DNA from 2 places in the Kitasatospora sp. NPDC048545 genome. Region 1 is predicted to be linked to the other one. Evidence: riboswitches for the same ligand, from Rfam matches in the RefSeq annotation. Region 1 holds a riboswitch; the other holds the start of a gene.
What was found. A riboswitch is a leader RNA that binds a small molecule or an ion and turns the genes downstream of it on or off. The one in region 1 is predicted to bind cobalamin.
Positions count from the first base shown of each region.

Region 2: linked by a shared signal. The riboswitch ahead of AB0D10_RS29100 (HoxN/HupN/NixA family nickel/cobalt transporter) and the one ahead of AB0D10_RS44310 (CbtB domain-containing protein) in region 1 are both predicted to bind cobalamin.

Region 1 is NZ_JBEZIQ010000097.1:11,182-18,800, reverse strand. Features, by position in the region: gene AB0D10_RS44340 (nuclear transport factor 2 family protein) at 1-159, opposite strand, end outside; gene AB0D10_RS44335 (maleylpyruvate isomerase family mycothiol-dependent enzyme) at 349-1,113, opposite strand; gene AB0D10_RS44330 (methyltransferase domain-containing protein) at 1,229-2,032, opposite strand; gene AB0D10_RS44325 (Tat pathway signal sequence domain protein) at 2,236-2,937, shown strand; partial or broken gene AB0D10_RS44320 (XRE family transcriptional regulator) at 3,021-3,215, shown strand; gene AB0D10_RS44315 (histidine phosphatase family protein) at 3,315-3,899, opposite strand; cobalamin riboswitch at 4,006-4,164, shown strand; gene AB0D10_RS44310 (CbtB domain-containing protein) at 4,200-4,418, shown strand; gene AB0D10_RS44305 (CbtA family protein) at 4,434-5,201, shown strand; gene AB0D10_RS44300 (methyltransferase domain-containing protein) at 5,346-6,107, opposite strand; gene AB0D10_RS44295 (SDR family oxidoreductase) at 6,112-6,870, opposite strand; gene AB0D10_RS44290 (TauD/TfdA family dioxygenase) at 6,867-7,619, opposite strand, start outside.
Region 2 is NZ_JBEZIQ010000035.1:88,096-95,714, forward strand. Features, by position in the region: partial or broken gene AB0D10_RS29085 (GTP-binding protein) at 1-246, opposite strand, end outside; partial or broken gene rpmB (50S ribosomal protein L28) at 282-419, opposite strand; gene rpmG (50S ribosomal protein L33) at 536-700, shown strand; gene AB0D10_RS29100 (HoxN/HupN/NixA family nickel/cobalt transporter) at 881-1,996, opposite strand; cobalamin riboswitch at 2,028-2,242, opposite strand; gene AB0D10_RS29105 (metalloregulator ArsR/SmtB family transcription factor) at 2,325-2,708, shown strand; gene AB0D10_RS29110 (hypothetical protein) at 2,764-4,455, shown strand; gene AB0D10_RS29115 (AAA family ATPase) at 4,613-6,604, opposite strand; gene AB0D10_RS29120 (DNA-formamidopyrimidine glycosylase family protein) at 6,690-7,499, opposite strand.

The DNA of each region.
Region 1 (7,619 bases):
GTCACCGTAAGGCCATTGCCAGATGCCGTCGGGCGTGAACAGCTCAGCCACCGAGCTCGGCTCGCCAAGGTCGAGACGGTGGATGAAGTCCACAATGATCCGCTCGCACGCGCGTTCTGCGAGCATCTGGTCGATCGGGGCGATGATCTCGTCGTCCATTCCCCCTTCCTATCAGCTCGATCACGGTGCAGGGCAGCGGTTTTGGGCAATGCCCAGCACAAGCGCGGCATCGATCGTAATTGTCACCCACCAGCTTCCGGCTACAAGGGGCGATAGGCGGGGCGAGAACCGGAGCGCTGCAAGCGGCAGCGGGTGACCACCGCATGCAGCACGAGCAGTCCCGCACCCTCAGTCCCAACCGGGTACGGGCGGCAGCGGCCAGACCGGTGGGGTCGGGAGCGTGCGGCCGGCGTGGCTGTCCGGGGCCGGGCCGCGTCCGGCGAGCCAGGCGAGCAGGACGTGGCCGGGGGCGCTGACGGTGGCGCCGGTGGCGGCGGGGTTCCAGCTGCGCCCGAGGTCGGTGGCTTCCAGCCGGGCGACGGGGAAGTCCCGCGCGGCCAGGGTGGCGACGGTCGTGTCGAGTGCCCAGGCCACGTAGTCGGTGGGCCAGTCGGCCGTGGTGCGGCCGAGGGCGAGGTCGACGTGGTGGGTCTGGAGTTCGCGCCGGGCGCGGTGGAGGGTGAACCAGGCGGGGTGCCACCACCCGCCGAGGGCCTGGACGGGCGCGGTCCAGCGCTCGGCGGGCACGGTCGCCGCCTCGTCGGACAGCCCGTCCAGGCTGCGCCGCAGGTCGGCGACGAGTTCGGCCGCGTCCCGCTCGGCCCCCTCCCGCAGGGCCCGGTCCGGCGCGCCGCCGTCCGGCCGCGGCCCTGGCGCGGCGCCGGTGCGCGCGAGCGCGAGCAGTCGGCGGTACGCGTCGGCGCTGCGTGCGATGTGGGTGATGACGTGGGCGCGGCTCCAGCCGGGCAGTGCGGACGCCCCGCGGGCCTGCCGGTCGGTCAGGCCGCCGAGGGCGTCGCAGAGCCGGCCGACGTCGGCACGGACCGCGCCGAGCAGGGCGGTGAGCTCGGCGGGGGCGAGCGCGGCGGGGGCGGGGGCGGCGGTGGGGTTCACGGGCCCGAACTCTACGGTGGCCCGCCGCCCGTCGCCCCTCCCCGGCTGTCCGCCGCCCCTCCCCCGACCGCCCCCGTCGTCGGCCTCCATGACGGGCCGTCGTCGGGTCGAGGCCCTACGGGCGGCGGGCCCAGGCGGAGATCATCGGGGCGGTGGCGAGGTCGAGCCGGCCGGAGGCGACGTTGGCGAGGTGGTGGTCGATCTCCTCGTCCGTGGCGAGGCCCTCCGACACGAGCAGTGCGCGGATCTGGCGGACCGTGGCGTCCTCCAGAACGGCGCAGGCCGGTGAGGTGATCGGGAAGTAGGCGTCGGCCTGCACGTCGACCAGGCCGGCCTCGCGCAGCACCCGGGGCAGGGTCCGCCCGTACGCGAGGTCGGCGCCGCGGGCCGCCATCAGGGTGCGGAAGCCGGAACGCAGCCGGTTGGCGAGGCGCTCGGCAGGGCCGGACTCGTCCGGGCAGAGCAGTGGCTGGAGCGCGGGGTCGGCGTCCTCGATGAGCAGCCAGCCTCCGGGGCGCAGGGCCTGGATCATGCGGCGGAGGGCTTCGGCGCGGTCGGCGACGTGCACCAGGACCAGTCGGGCGTGCACGAGGTCGAAGGCGCCGGGCGGTGGCGGGTCGGCGGCGACGTCGTGGGTCAGGACCTCGATGGTGCCGCCGGCGGCGGGGGCGGTCCAGGAGACGTCGATGTCGGTGGCGACCACCGTGCCCGTCGGGCCGACGCGGTCGGCGAGTCCGAGCGGGACGGAGGGGCCGCCGGCGCCGACCTCCCAGCAGCGCATGCCGGGGCCGAGGCCGATCGTGTCGACGTGCCGGAAGGTCACGGGGTCGAAGAGTTCGGCGAGGGCGCCGAAGCGGATGCCCGCCTGCGACTGCCGGTTGTCCAGCAGGTATCCGTGGTCGCTGTTGTGCTCAGCCATGCCGGGATTCTCGCAGGCGGACGGCGGAGCGGCCGAGCCGGCTCCTTGTTGACGAAACGTCAGCAAGTTCTGTCCACTGCCTTGACGGCGCACGGTCACGGCCCTAGAACCAGTCCTAGAACGTCGTGGGCCCCCGGGTCCCCACCGCCCGGGAGCCGCGAAAGGTCGTCTTCTCGCCCCTCACCGAGAAAGAGGCTCTTCCCATGCGCTTCAGCCGCCACCTTGCCGTCCCCGCCGCCGCCGTCGCGGCCCTCGCCGCCGCCACCGCGCTCTCCGTCGTCGCCGCGCCCGCGTCCGCGGCGCCCGAGTCCGTCGCCGCCGTCCCGGTGCTCACCGCCGGCAGCGCGGGCGGCGCCGCCGTCGCAGCGGGCGACGCGCTCGCCGCGCCGCTCGCCGGGGGCACCGTCGCCACCTTCTACTCGACCGCCACCAGCACCACCGGTGTCACCTGCGCCGTCTCGCAGCTCGCCGAGAAGGTGCTGACCAACCCGGCGGCCCCCGGGTCGGCCACCGGCTCGCTGACCGGTCTGACCTTCGGCTCGTGCACCAGCAACGTCACCGGCGTCACCTCGGTGCGCAGCCTGACCGTCGGCAACCTCGCATACGGCGTGACCGTCTCCGACGGCCCGGGGCTCCCGGTCACCCTCGCCGGCGGGTCGGCCGGGCCGATCCAGGCCACCGCCGTGCTCAACAGCTGGTTCGGCACCATCACTTGCACCTACCAGCTCAGCGGCGCCTTCGCGGGCAACGCCGACAACGCCGCGCACAGCCTGGTCTTCCGCAACGAGCACTTCGCCAAGAGCGGCGGCTCGGGCCTCTGCCCCGGCGACGGGTACTTCTCCGCGGCGTACGGCCCGGTCGCCGACACCACCCAGCCGGGCGCCCCGGCGGTGTACGTCAACTGACCTCCGCGAGGGCCCGTCTTCAAACCCGCGTCGGCGGGGCGACGCCCTCCGGGCGGACGGCGGAGGTGTGAAGACGGGCTCGGCCGCGCATCCCTCTGCGCCCGGTGGTCCGGGGCGGGACGACCTTCGTCCCCCTCGGCCGCCCGGGCGGCGTCCAGGCCCACAAGCTCCTCATCCCGCCTGGCCCGGGCGGCGAGCCGGAGCCGAGGACCCATGAGGGCATCGAGTGGGTCCACGTGCGCTCCGGCCGGCTGCGCCTGCTGCTGGGCGACCGGAGCCCGCGCCACCCGACCCGCTCGCCCGTCCCCGAACTCGCTGGTGACGATCCGTCACCTGCCGTCACGTGTCGCAGGGTTACCGGACCGACCCCCTCGGGATCACGAACCGGCGGCCGCCGGCGCAAGGTCCCACCCGCAGCGCAGGTTCCAGCGCCCCGCACGCCCGGAGAGCTCGGTGACCGACAGCGGCCGGACGTCGAGCCGCCAGAAGACCGCCGGGGGGAGGCCGAGCGCGTGCACCACGGCCGCCCGGACCACCGCGGGCTCCGCCACCACTGCCAAGCGTCCTGCCTCACCGGCCAGTTCGTCCAGCCGGGCACCCACCCGGGCGAGGAGGTCCAGCACCGACTCGCCACCGTGCGGCGCCGCTGCCGGATCCGCCAACCAGGCGGCGACCGCCGCCGGTTCGGCCGCCGCGACCTCGTCGAGCGTCCGACCGCGCCAGGAGCCGACGTCCAACTCGGCCAGCCGCCGGTCCGGTTCGGCCGGCAGACCGAGCGCCTCGGCCGTCCGGTGGCAGCGCACCGAGGGCGAGGCCAGGCTGCGGGCCGGCGTCGGCAGCGCCCCCGCCGCCGCACGGGCGGCCGCCGACGCGGCCTCCTCCGGCGGGCCGTCGTCGCCGAACCGCGCCGCGCGCAACCCGTCGCCGATCGCCGGTGCGACGAACATCACCCGTACCGTCATTCGCTCCCCTCCCGTCCCGGAACCCGGCCTTGCACCGCACACGTACCGGATTCCGCTGCCTGTTCCGTGCCGGTCGCGCGCCCGTGAGCCCCCGCGCAGCCCCTTGGCCGGGGGTTCCGGACACGGTACCGTCCCTGCGACAACTGAAGACGGCAGAGCGCGGAAGCCCGGTGAGACTCCGGCACGGTCGCGCCACTGTGAAGCCGCAGCCCTGGTCCCCGCCTCGGCCCGGCGAGTCAGACCCGCCCTGCCGTCGGTGCTCCATCGACACGGGACGCGTGTTCCCAGAGGAGGTCGGCCATGGCTCACCCCATCGCCCCCGCTGCCCCCGCCGCTCCGGCGGTCACCCCCATCTCCGTCAAGGCGATCCTGCCCTGGGCCGTGTTCTTCGGCATCCTGCTGATGGCCCTGATCTACTTCGTCGGCGCCGAGCAGGGCGCCACCTCCCTCATCTCCGGCGAGGACGTGCACGAATGGGTGCACGACGGTCGCCACCTGCTCGGCTTCCCCTGCCACTGATCAGGGGACGATTCCGTGAACTCCGCAACCGTCAGATCCCTGCTCGTCCGCGGCATGCTGGCCGGCCTCGGCGCCGGCCTGCTCGCCCTGGTCGTGGCCTACCTGCTCGGTGAACCCCGGGTGGACGCCGCGATCGCCTACGAGGAAGCCCACGCGGCCGGGGCACCCGAGATGGAGATCGTCAGCCGGTCCCTGCAGTCGACTGCCGGGCTGGCCACGGGCGTTCTGGTCTTCGGCGTCTCGCTCGGCGGCATCGCCGCGCTCGCCTACTGCTTCGCCCTCGGCCGGGTCGGCCGCTTCTCCCCGCGCGCCACGGCGGCCCTGCTGTCCGGCGTCGCGCTGGTCGCGGTCTACCTCGTGCCGTTCCTCAAGTACCCGGCCAACCCGCCGTCGGTGGGCGACCCGGAGACCATCGGGAAGCGCACCACGCTGTACTTCCTGATGATGGCGCTCAGCGTGCTGCTGGCGGTCGCCTCGGTGATCGTCGGCAAGCGGCTCGCGCCGCGCCTGGGCAACTGGTACGCGACCGTCGTGGCCGTCCTCGGCTTCGCGGTGGCGGTCGGCCTCGCCTTCGCCTTCCTGCCCGCCGTCAACGAGGTGCCCGAGGACTTCTCGGCCACCCTGCTCTGGCAGTTCCGCCTCGCGGCGCTCGCCATCCAGCTCACCCTCTGGACGTCCTTCGGGCTGCTGTTCGGCCACCTCGCCGAGCGCCTCCTGCACCCGAAGCCGGCCACGGCCACCCCTCGGGAGGCCGCTCCGGAGACGGCCGCGTCCGTCCACTGACCGACGCCGGTTCGGTAGTGGGAGGCCGGTCGGGGCGACACCACGTCGCCCCGACCGGCCTCCGGCGTTCCCGGACGTCCTCCGGCAGGCCCGACCGTCCTCCGGCGGCCCGGCGGACCTCCGGCGGCCTCGGCGGGCCGGAGCTCAGGGGCCCGGCCGTGCCGCCTCCCGGTGCCGCCAGCGCACCCGGTCCTCGGCCCCGGACCGGCCCGCCGCCGTGGCCGACCGCTCCGGCGCCCGGTAGTCCGTGCAGGAGAGCACCAGCATCTCGCCCTCCCCCGGCTGGAACCGGTACGCCACCGGCTCCACCCGGCTGGGGACCCCGAGCCCCGCCAGCTCCCGGCGCAGCCGCTCCAGCTCCGGGTAGCGGACTCCGGTGTCGTACACCACCAGCGGGAACAGCCGGACCTCACGGCGTGCCACCCGCGCGAGGTCCAGCAGCGCCGCCCGGTGGAACTCCTCGTCGAGCCGGTTGCCGTACGAGAACAGCAGGTGCGAGCTGAGCACCAGGTCGAAGGAGTCGTCCGCGAAGGGGAGTTCGGGAAGCGAACCGGCGACGTAGCGGTCCGGGCGGGCGGCGATGTCGGCCCGGAAGGCCCTGGCGTTGGCGGTCCACTGGCCGATCATGTCGTCCACGTCGCTGTACCGGGACCAGCCGAAGCCGGCCGTCTCCTTCACCAGCAGGTCCCGCTTGAAGACCGTCTCCCGTTCCACCAGCAGGCCCAACTCCTCCCGGTGGTCGGCGTACTGGCGGTCCACGGCGACCGCGTCGATGCCGCGCCGCCCGGCCTCGGCGACGAACCCCGCCGCACCGGCCGGGCAGTCCAGGACGCGCTGCTCCAGGTCCCGGTCGGTGAGCGCGAACATGGCCCGGTACTCCTCGAAGGAGCGTGCGCTGACCAGCACCGGCTCACCCCCGCCCGACGAACGGCATGGTGGTCGGCAGCACGACCAGCGACTGGATGCTGGTGTCCGGCGGCTGGGCGGCCATCAGGACGAGCGCGTCGGTGAAGCGCTCGACCGGGATGGTCGCCTCGACCGCCATCGTGCCGTCGGCCTGCATCGCGGCCGGCTGCGGTCCGCCGTCGACCGGGCTGACGTTGCCGACGTCGATCTGCCCGCAGGAGATGCCGTACGGGCGGCCGTCCAGGGCGAGCACCTTGGTGAGGCCGAGCACCGCGTGCTTGGCGGCCGTGTACGCGACCGAGTTGGGGCGCGGCACGTACGCCGAGGGGGCGCCGTTGTTGATGATCCGCCCGCCCTGCGGGGTCTGGGTGCTCATCACCCGGAAGGCCTCGCGGGCGCAGAGGAAGCCGCCGGTGACGATGGTGTCGAGCACCCGGTTCCAGTCCTCGAACGGGGTCTCGGTGATCAGCCGGCGCGGCGCGGCGGCGCCCGCGTTGTTGAACAGCAGGTCCAGCCGGTCGTACCGGTCGCGGACGGCGTCGAAGAGCCGGGCGACCTCTTCCGGGCTGCGGATGTCGGTCGGGACGGGCAGCACCCGGTCGGCGGCCGGGCCGGCGAGGGCGGCGGTCTCCTCCAGCGCGTCCTTGCGCCGCCCGGCGACGGCGACGGTCCAGCCGGCCTCCAGCAGAGCCAGCGCGGAGGCCCGGCCGAGTCCGCTGCCGCCTCCGGTGACGATCGCGACCCGTCCGTGCGATGCGGTCAACGTGCCCACTCCTCCCCCTCGTTCACCCAGATCCGCAGCATCCGGCGTGCGTACCGGCCAGGTTCGTCGACGAACGGCGAACGCCCGTGCAGCACACGGCTGTTGCGGATGATCAACAGGTCCCCGGCGGCCATCGGCAGCCCGAAGGCGATCTCCGGCCGGTACAGCACCTCGTCCAGGACGCCCAGCGCCTCCCACTGACGGTCCGTCAGATCAGGTCCGCCGCGGTCCGGGGAGGAACGGACGGTGCGGGTCTGGTAGTAGCAGCCGACCGTCCCCTCCTTCTGGCGGTAGAGGATCGGGGTGACCACCACCTGCGGGCCCGCCCGGCCGCTCCGGTCGAACGTCCAGTCCTCGCAGAGCGTGGCCAGCGCGTCCGGCCGCTCCCGCTCGATCAGGTCGCGGACGTGTCGGGCGCTCGCCAGCTTGGTCAACCCGCCGCCGTCGAAGGCGGGCCGGAGGCAGAGCAGGACGAGCAGGTCGCAGGTGTCGCAGTGGAAGCCGAGTTCGGTGTTGCCGTCGCCGTCCTGGTCGCGCAGCACCGAGGTGAGATCGCCGCGCCCGTTCTGCGGGACGATCCGGCCGTAGTCCCGCAGCAGGAAGGAGAGCACCTCGGTGATCTGCTCCTCCGGGTGCGCCGGGTCCACCAGGCCGCCGATGTGGGTGACGCCGACGGAGGCGACGGCGTCCCGGACGAAGTCCCGCAGCCAGGCGCGCACCGGCTCCGCCGCGCCCCACCGCCCGGCCCG
Region 2 (7,619 bases), on a different contig from region 1:
CCCGTCGACGTCCAGCCCCTCCGCGGTGAAGCAGAGCTGCTGGACCCGGTCGCCGTGCAGCGGGTGCCAGTCGAGGGCGGCCGCCGCCCGCCGGGCGGGCGGGTAGAACTCCCAGGCCGCGTCGGACAGGGTGGCGAGCCAGGGCCCGCACTCCTCGACGGCGAGGTTGGCCCCGGCCGCGTCCCAGGCCAGCATCAGGTCCGGGCGGTTGGCCGGCCAGAAGCGGCCGCGACTGCGCTGCGCCGCCGGGACGAGCTGGTGCAGCGCCTCGTGGAACCGCCGTACCGGCCCTCACCGGGCAGCCAGTAGCGCTTGCGCTGGACGTTGGGGTCGAAGCGGCGGCGGGTGCGGCGGTGCGAGTGCGAGATCGCGTTGCCGAAGCCGGGTCGGCGGCCGGTGAGTTGGCAGTGGGCGGACATGGGTGCTCCCTGGCGTCCGGGAATGATCGGGACGGCGCAAACGCTGCACCGGATGAAAATGACTTCCATTTCGGTGTACGGTCTCGACCGAGCACCCCGGACCCAGGAGGACACCCGTGGCCCGCAGCGAACTGCGCCCCGTCATCAAGCTCCGCTCCACCGCCGACACCGGCTTCACGTACGTGACCCGCAAGAACCGCCGCAACGATCCGGACCGGATGGTCCTGCGCAAGTACGACCCGGTCTCGGGCCGGCACGTCGACTTCCGCGAGGAGCGCTGACCCCGTACGCACGAACGGCGCCTCCCCGAGTGGGGAGGCGCCGTTCGGCACCGCGTCGTTCGGCACCGCACTGGTGGAGACCGCGCCGTTTGACACCGCACTGTCGGACACCGTCGCGAGGGCGGGGCCGGCCCGGGACCGGTGCGGTCCCGCCCGGCCCGGCGCGGTGGGCCCCTCGGCTCACTGCTCCTGCGGCGTCCAGCGCTTCTCGACCTTGGCGAGCTTCCAGTACCCGATCGCCACCGCCCAGACCAGCACGAACAGCCCCGCGATCGCGTAGCCGACGTTGTCCAGCGAGATCTCCGCGATCCAGCTGCTCACCGGGTCGGTCAGGTCGAACTTCTCGTGCAGCACGCCGACCAGCTCGATGGTGCCGATGATGAAGGCCACCGCGATCGACAGCCCCGTGATGGTCAGGTTGTAGTACACCTTCCGCACCGGGTTGGAGAAGGCCCACTGGTACGCGAAGTTCATGAACGTCCCGTCCAGGGTGTCGAACAGGCTCATCCCGGCCGCGAACAGTAGCGGCAGGCAGACGATCGCGTACCAGGGCAGCCCGGCGGCAGCGCCCGAACCCGCCATCACCATCAGGGTGACCTCGGTGGCGGTGTCGAAGCCCAGGCCCAGCACCATGCCGACCGGGAACATCTGCCCGGGGCGGGTGATCGAACGGGTCGCCCGGTTCAGCACCCGGGCCATGAAGCCGCGGGAGTCGAGGTGCGCCTCCAGCTCCGCCTCGTCGTACTGCCCGGCCCGCATCGCGCGGAACACCTTGACGATGCCGAGCAGCGCCGCCAGGTTGAGCGCGCCGATCAGGTAGAGGAACACCCCGGAGGTGGTCGTCCCGACCACGCCGAGCCACTTGTGCGTGGTCGACTCGTCGTCCATCAGCGTGTTCGCCAGCTGGGCGCCGCCCGCCACCAGGGCGGCCATGATGACCACCATCGAGGAGTGCCCCAGCGCGAACCAGAATCCCACCGAGACCGGCCGCTTGCCGTCCGCCATCAGCTTGCGGGTGGTGTTGTCGATCACCGCGATGTGGTCGGCGTCGAACGCGTGCCGCATCCCGAGGGTGTACGCGGTGATGCCCAGGCCCACCCCGAAGACCTGGGTGCCGACCGCGTACCGCTCGGGCGCCACCAGGAACACGAGCGTCCCGAAAGCCACCACGTGCATGGCCAGGATCACCCCCATCAACCCGGCCGTACGGACGGTGTCCTCGCGCTTCCACCGGAAGGCGGGCAACACGGACGGCGCCGCTTTCGCGTCCGCCGCGGCGGTTTCGGGCAGGGTCATCTCAGGATCACGCTCCAACACCTCGTGGAATCACTTCGTGAAGTGCCGTGGCCGGTCTCCTGGCTTACGGGACATCCGGGTCCGCCTTCCCGAGTGCGCGAGGCACCCAGTGGCTTCGTGGACACGGACCGAATTCCGTCGAGGACGAAGGAACTCACCCGATCACAGTGGCGAGGGCCGCTCCGGACTGGGACCCCTGAGGGTCCGTCACCGGTCTTCCCGAGCACCACGGCGGGCTACACCGTAGGGGTCGCGCCCCGACCCATGCAAGGCTGCGCACCTGCGCAGGTGTCCAGGATCACAGGCCCCCGCCTGCAAGAATGTCCGCATGCATCTCGTACCGGCCGACCGCGCGGGCCACCGCACCATCGACGGGCACCGGGTCTGCGAGGCCATCGCCGCGATCGGCGACACCGCGCACGTCCGGTCCTGGGCCGAGCGCTTCTCCCTGCTCGCCGACCCCGGACGGCTCGCCCTGCTGCTCGCCCTGCACCGGGCCGGCCCGCTCGCCGTCACCGACCTCGCGGTCGCCACCGGCATGCGCGACCCCGCCGTCTCCCAGGCCCTGCGGCTGCTCCGTATGGCCGGCGTCGTCACCGGCGACAAGGACGGCCGCGTGGTGCGCTACCGGCTCGTGGACGAGGACATGCGCCCCCTCCTCGACGAATGCGCCGCCGGCGAGCACCACGAGCCCACCGCCGCCGCGGGCTGACCGACACTCGGGGAACAGCCGTCGGGCCGGACCACCGGATGAGTACGATCATGGTGTGCCGTCCCACCCCCACGCCTGGCCCGCCGACCGCTGGAACACCCGACCGGTCAGGGCGCGCGTGCTGGCGGTCGCCCGCACCCTCACCTCCGCCACCCGCGTCCTCGACGTCCTCACCCTGCTCAACCCGGACGGCATCGCCCGGTACTTCACCGTCAACCCCGGCTCCGCCTTCGCCGACCGCGCCCTGGACGACTACCTGCACGGCCTGCACGGCTTCACCGTGCTCGACTGGCAGGACGCCCTCCGGCACCACTTCGACCTCGCCGTCGCCTGCGCCGTCCACTCCTCCATGCACCACCTGGACGCCCGGCTCGTCGTCCTCCCGCACGGCGCCGGCTACAACCGCCTGGTGACCGAGTCCACCGGCGACACGACCAGCTCCGCAGGCCTCTCACGCAACGAACTCACCCACGGCGGGGAGGTGTTCGTGGACGTCCTCGGCCTCTCCCACCCCGAACAGCTGGACCGCCTGCGGACCTCCTGCCCCGAGGCGCTGGACGTCGCCCGGGTCGTCGGCGACCCGTGCCTCGACCGGATGCTGCGCAGCCTGCGCTCACGGGACGCCTACCGGGCCGCGCTCGGCGCCGTCGACGGCCGACGGCTCGTCGTCGTCAACTCCACCTGGAGCGAGCACTCGTTATTCGGCCGTCGCCCCGACCTGCCCCAGCGGCTGGTCCGCCGGCTGCCCGCCGACGAGTACACGGTCGCCGTCGTCCTGCACCCCAACATCTGGAGCCGGCACGACCCCGAGGCGCTGCTCGACACCGCCCGCCGGATGGGCCTGCGGCTGATCCCGCCGCACCAGGGCTGGCAGGCCGCGCTGGTCGCCGCCGACTGCCTGATCGGCGACCACGGCTCGGTCTCCGTCTACGGCGCCGCACTGGAACGGCCCACCGTGCTCGTCGCCACCGGCGCCGCCGAACTCGACCCGCGCTCCCCCGGCTACGCATTCGGCCAGACCGCCCCCGTGCTCGACCCCGACGGCGACCTCGCCGCCCAACTCGCCCAGGCCCTGCGGGAGCAGGACCCGGACACCCTGCGCCCGCTCACCGACCGCTCGCTGAGCCGGCGCGGCCGGTCCGCCGAGCTGCTGCGCCCCCTGCTCTACTCCTTCCTGGAGCACCTGGACGAACCCGGGGACGAACCGCTCCTGCCGCCCTACCCCAAGCCCGTCCCGCACCCCGGCACCACCGACGGACCCACCGCGTACGACGTCGAGGGCGGGAGCGAGGGCACCGAGGTCAGTCTGCGGCGCTACCCCGTCGACCCGGCCGACCACACCCCGCGCGGCTTCCACGCGCTCACCGACGAACACCCGGGAGACGCCCTGCGCTACACCGCGGAGGTGCTGGCCCGCACCGAGGTCCACGCCGAACTCCCCGCTCCCCGCTGGCTCGCCGACTCGGCCGCGGAACTCCCCGGCCTCGCCGTCGCGGTGGCCGCCCTCGGCCCGGCCCGGCACCTGGTCCGGCTGCGCAGCGGTCTGCTGCTGGAGGCCCGCGCCGAACCGGACTGGGGCGGCCCCGACCCGGGCATCGACCCGCTGCTGCTCGGCTCCGCCGTGGCCTGCTGGCTCGCCGACGGCGGCGACCCGGCCGAACTCCCCCGGCAGGGACTCACCGTCCGCACCGGTGAGCACCGCACCCGGCTCTCGTTCAGCACCGGGCCCCAGGGCCCGCCTCTCTAGGGTCCGTCCGCACACTCCCGTCGTCACACTCCCGTCGTCCGCCCGGAGGGCGGGCCGGGCGGCGTTGGGGTGCGTGCATCGCAAGCCGGAGGACGGGGGTACCTCCTGACCGAAGGCCGGGGGAGCGTCGCCCGCAGACGCGGTATGAGGACGGACCCTAGAGCAGACCCGCCAGTTCCCGCAGCCGGGCCCGGCTGCGCCCGGCCAACTCGGCATCGCCCAGCTCCTCCGCCAGGGCCACCAACAGGGTGTGCGCCTGCGCCTCCTTCACGTACTGGCTCCGCTCCCCGGCCCGCCGGGCGCAGTCACCGGCGTGCACGACGGCGAGGTCCGGTCGCCCCAGCGCGCGGTGGGCCCGGGCGCGGACCAGCGGCAGTTTCATCAGCATGTCGTGGTCGTCGGTGTCCGCGGCCCGCGCGCCGGCGCGGTCCAGGACGTCCAGCGCCTCCGGGGCGCGGCCGTCGGCGATCAGCGCCTGTGCCAGGTTGTAGCTCTGGACGATCTCACCGTGGTCGTCGCCCCGGTTCTCCGCCAGGGCCAGCGTGAACCGCTCCACCGCGTCGCCGGGGCGGCCGTCGGCCAGGCACAGCAGGCCGTCCGTCTCGTGCAGCACGCCCACCACGCGGCGGTCCGCCACCAGCGGCAGCTGCTCCGCGGCCAGCGCCAACTGCTCGGCGGCGAGCCGGTACTCCTTGCGCTCGAAGTGGGCGCGGGCGAGCTGGTTGCGCATCCGGACCACGGCGGCCGGCTGGTTGTCCCACTGGGCCGACTCGACGCCGAGCCGGTGGGTGGCGATCCAGTCCTCGTAGAGCTTGCGGCCGTGGTACAGCGGCCAGAGCGACTCGCAGAGCCGCCACACCTCGCCGTGCCACCGCTGCCGGGCGGCCTCCTCCACCACGGCGCGCAGGTTGGCCCGTTCGGCGTGCAGCCACTCCAGGGCGGCCGCGCCGGAGGCGAACCCGGGCAGCTCCTCGCCGTTCTCCTCCTGCAGTCGCAACCTGGCCCCCATCGCGTGGTCGGCCAGTGCGGCCCGGCCCCGGTAGTAGGCCACCACCCGGGCGAGGAGTTCCGTCCGGCCGGGCAGCTCCCGGGTACGGCCGTAGGCGTGCAGCCGCACCACGTCGTGGGCGCGGAAGCGCGTCTCGACGTCGTCGTCCATCACCTCGTCGAGCAGGTGGACGGCGCGCAGTTCCTGCAGCGCCGCCCCGGCCCGCTCGACGCCCGCCGCACCCGCCGACTCGGCCGACACGAAGGGGCCGGGGTGCACGCCGATCAGCCGGTAGAGCGCCCGGCCGTGCGGCGACAACCGCTCGTGGACCAGGTCGTAGGTCGGGCCGAGGTCGTTCTCCTCGTCGTCCAGCATGGCCAACCTGCCCTCCCGGTCGTGCAGTTCGGCCACCACCCGGCCGACCGGCAGGTGGTCGCGGTCCAGCAGCTGGCTGCCGACGGCGTTCAGCGCCAGCGGCAGCCCGCCGCACAGCTCGACCAGCGCCGCCAACTCCCCGTCGGTGCCCCGCCCGGAACCCAGCCAGGCCCGGACCAGATCGGCACCGGCCGTCGCGCTCAGCGGACCGAGCTGTCGCACCTCGGCGCCGTCGGTGCGCAGCGCGGGCAGCCGCCGCCGGCTCGCGACCACCACCAGTCCGGTCGAGGGGAGCAGGGCGCGCACCTCGGCGGCGTGCTCGACGTTGTCCAGGAAGAACAGGCACCGGCGCTCGGCGGTGACCGTGCGGAACATCGTGAATCGCTCCGCCTCCACCGCCGGGGGCTCCGTCCCGAGGGCGCGCAGGAAGCCGGCCAGCAGCGAGGGGAGGTCCACCCCGCCCTGGTGCCGGTAGGCCAGGAGGTCCGCGTAGAGGTCCCCGCCCGGGAAGCGCGCCCGGTGCTCCTCGGCGAACTTGGCGATCAGTTCGGTCTTCCCGACCCCGCCGAGCCCGGTGAACACCACGATCCCCAGCCCGCCGGCCTCGACCCGGCCCGACGCCGCGGTCAGCGCGGCGAGTTCCGGCTCCCGGTTGACGAAGGGCCCGTGCGGGGGCCGGACCTGACGAGGCCTCGGCGGCGGTTCGGCCTGGTGGAGGTGCACCGAGCCGATGGTGTCGGCCTGCACCACGTGGCCACCCACCGTTCCTGACACGGTGTTGGTCACCCGCCGATGCTCCATCTGCCCGCTCCCTCCGGCCGGTCGGCCCCAGCCTACGGGCTGGGCTCCGGCCCGGAGGGCGGATCGGGTCTCAGGCCGCCTGGCAGGTCGGGCACCAGAAGAGGTTGCGCGCGGCGTGCTCCTCGGTCCGCACGTCCGTGCCGCAGACGTGGCAGGGCATCGCCGCCCGCCGGTAGACGTACACCTCGCCGCCGTGGTCGTCCACGCGGGGCGGGCGCCCCATCGCCTCCGGGGTGTGTTCGGGACGGACGGTGTCGATCCGGCCGACCGCGACGCCCTCGTGCATCAGGGCGACCAGGTCGAACCAGATGGCGTCCCATTCCTTCCGGGTGAGGTCGCGCCCGGCCCGGTGCGGGTCGATGCCGTGGCGGAACAGCACCTCGGCCCGGTAGACGTTGCCCACCCCGGCGAGCACCTTCTGGTCCATCAGCAGCGCGGCGACCGTCGTCCGGCTGGCCGCGATCCGGCGCCAGGCGGCCTCCGGGTCGGCGTCGGCACGCAGCGGGTCGGGGCCGAGGCGGGCCGCGACCGCGGCCTTCCGGTCGTCGGCCACGAGGGCGCAGGTGTTGGGACCGCGCAGGTCGGCGTAGCCGTCCTCGCCCTCCAGTCGCAGCCGCACCAGGCCGACCGGCGCGGGCGCCGGGCCGGCGCCGAAGGTGAAGCCTCCGTAGAGCCCGAGGTGGACGTGCACCCAGGCGCCCTCCTCGAAGCCGAGGAAGAGGTGCTTGCCGATCGCCTCGGCACCGGTGAGCAGCTGCCCGTCGATCACCTTGGCCTCGTCGGCGAACCGGCCCTGCGGGCTGGAGACCCGGACGGGGCGTCCGCCGAAGGCCTGCCGGTTCTCGGCGGCGAGGCGGTGGATGATGTGGCCTTCCGGCACGGGCGTCAGCTCCCCGGGTTCGACAGGACGGGCCGCTGGGCGGGCCCGAGGACGCGTCCATCATCGCAGTCGGCACCGACACGCCCGTGGCCGCCCGAGTCGGCAGGCGACGGGGAGGCG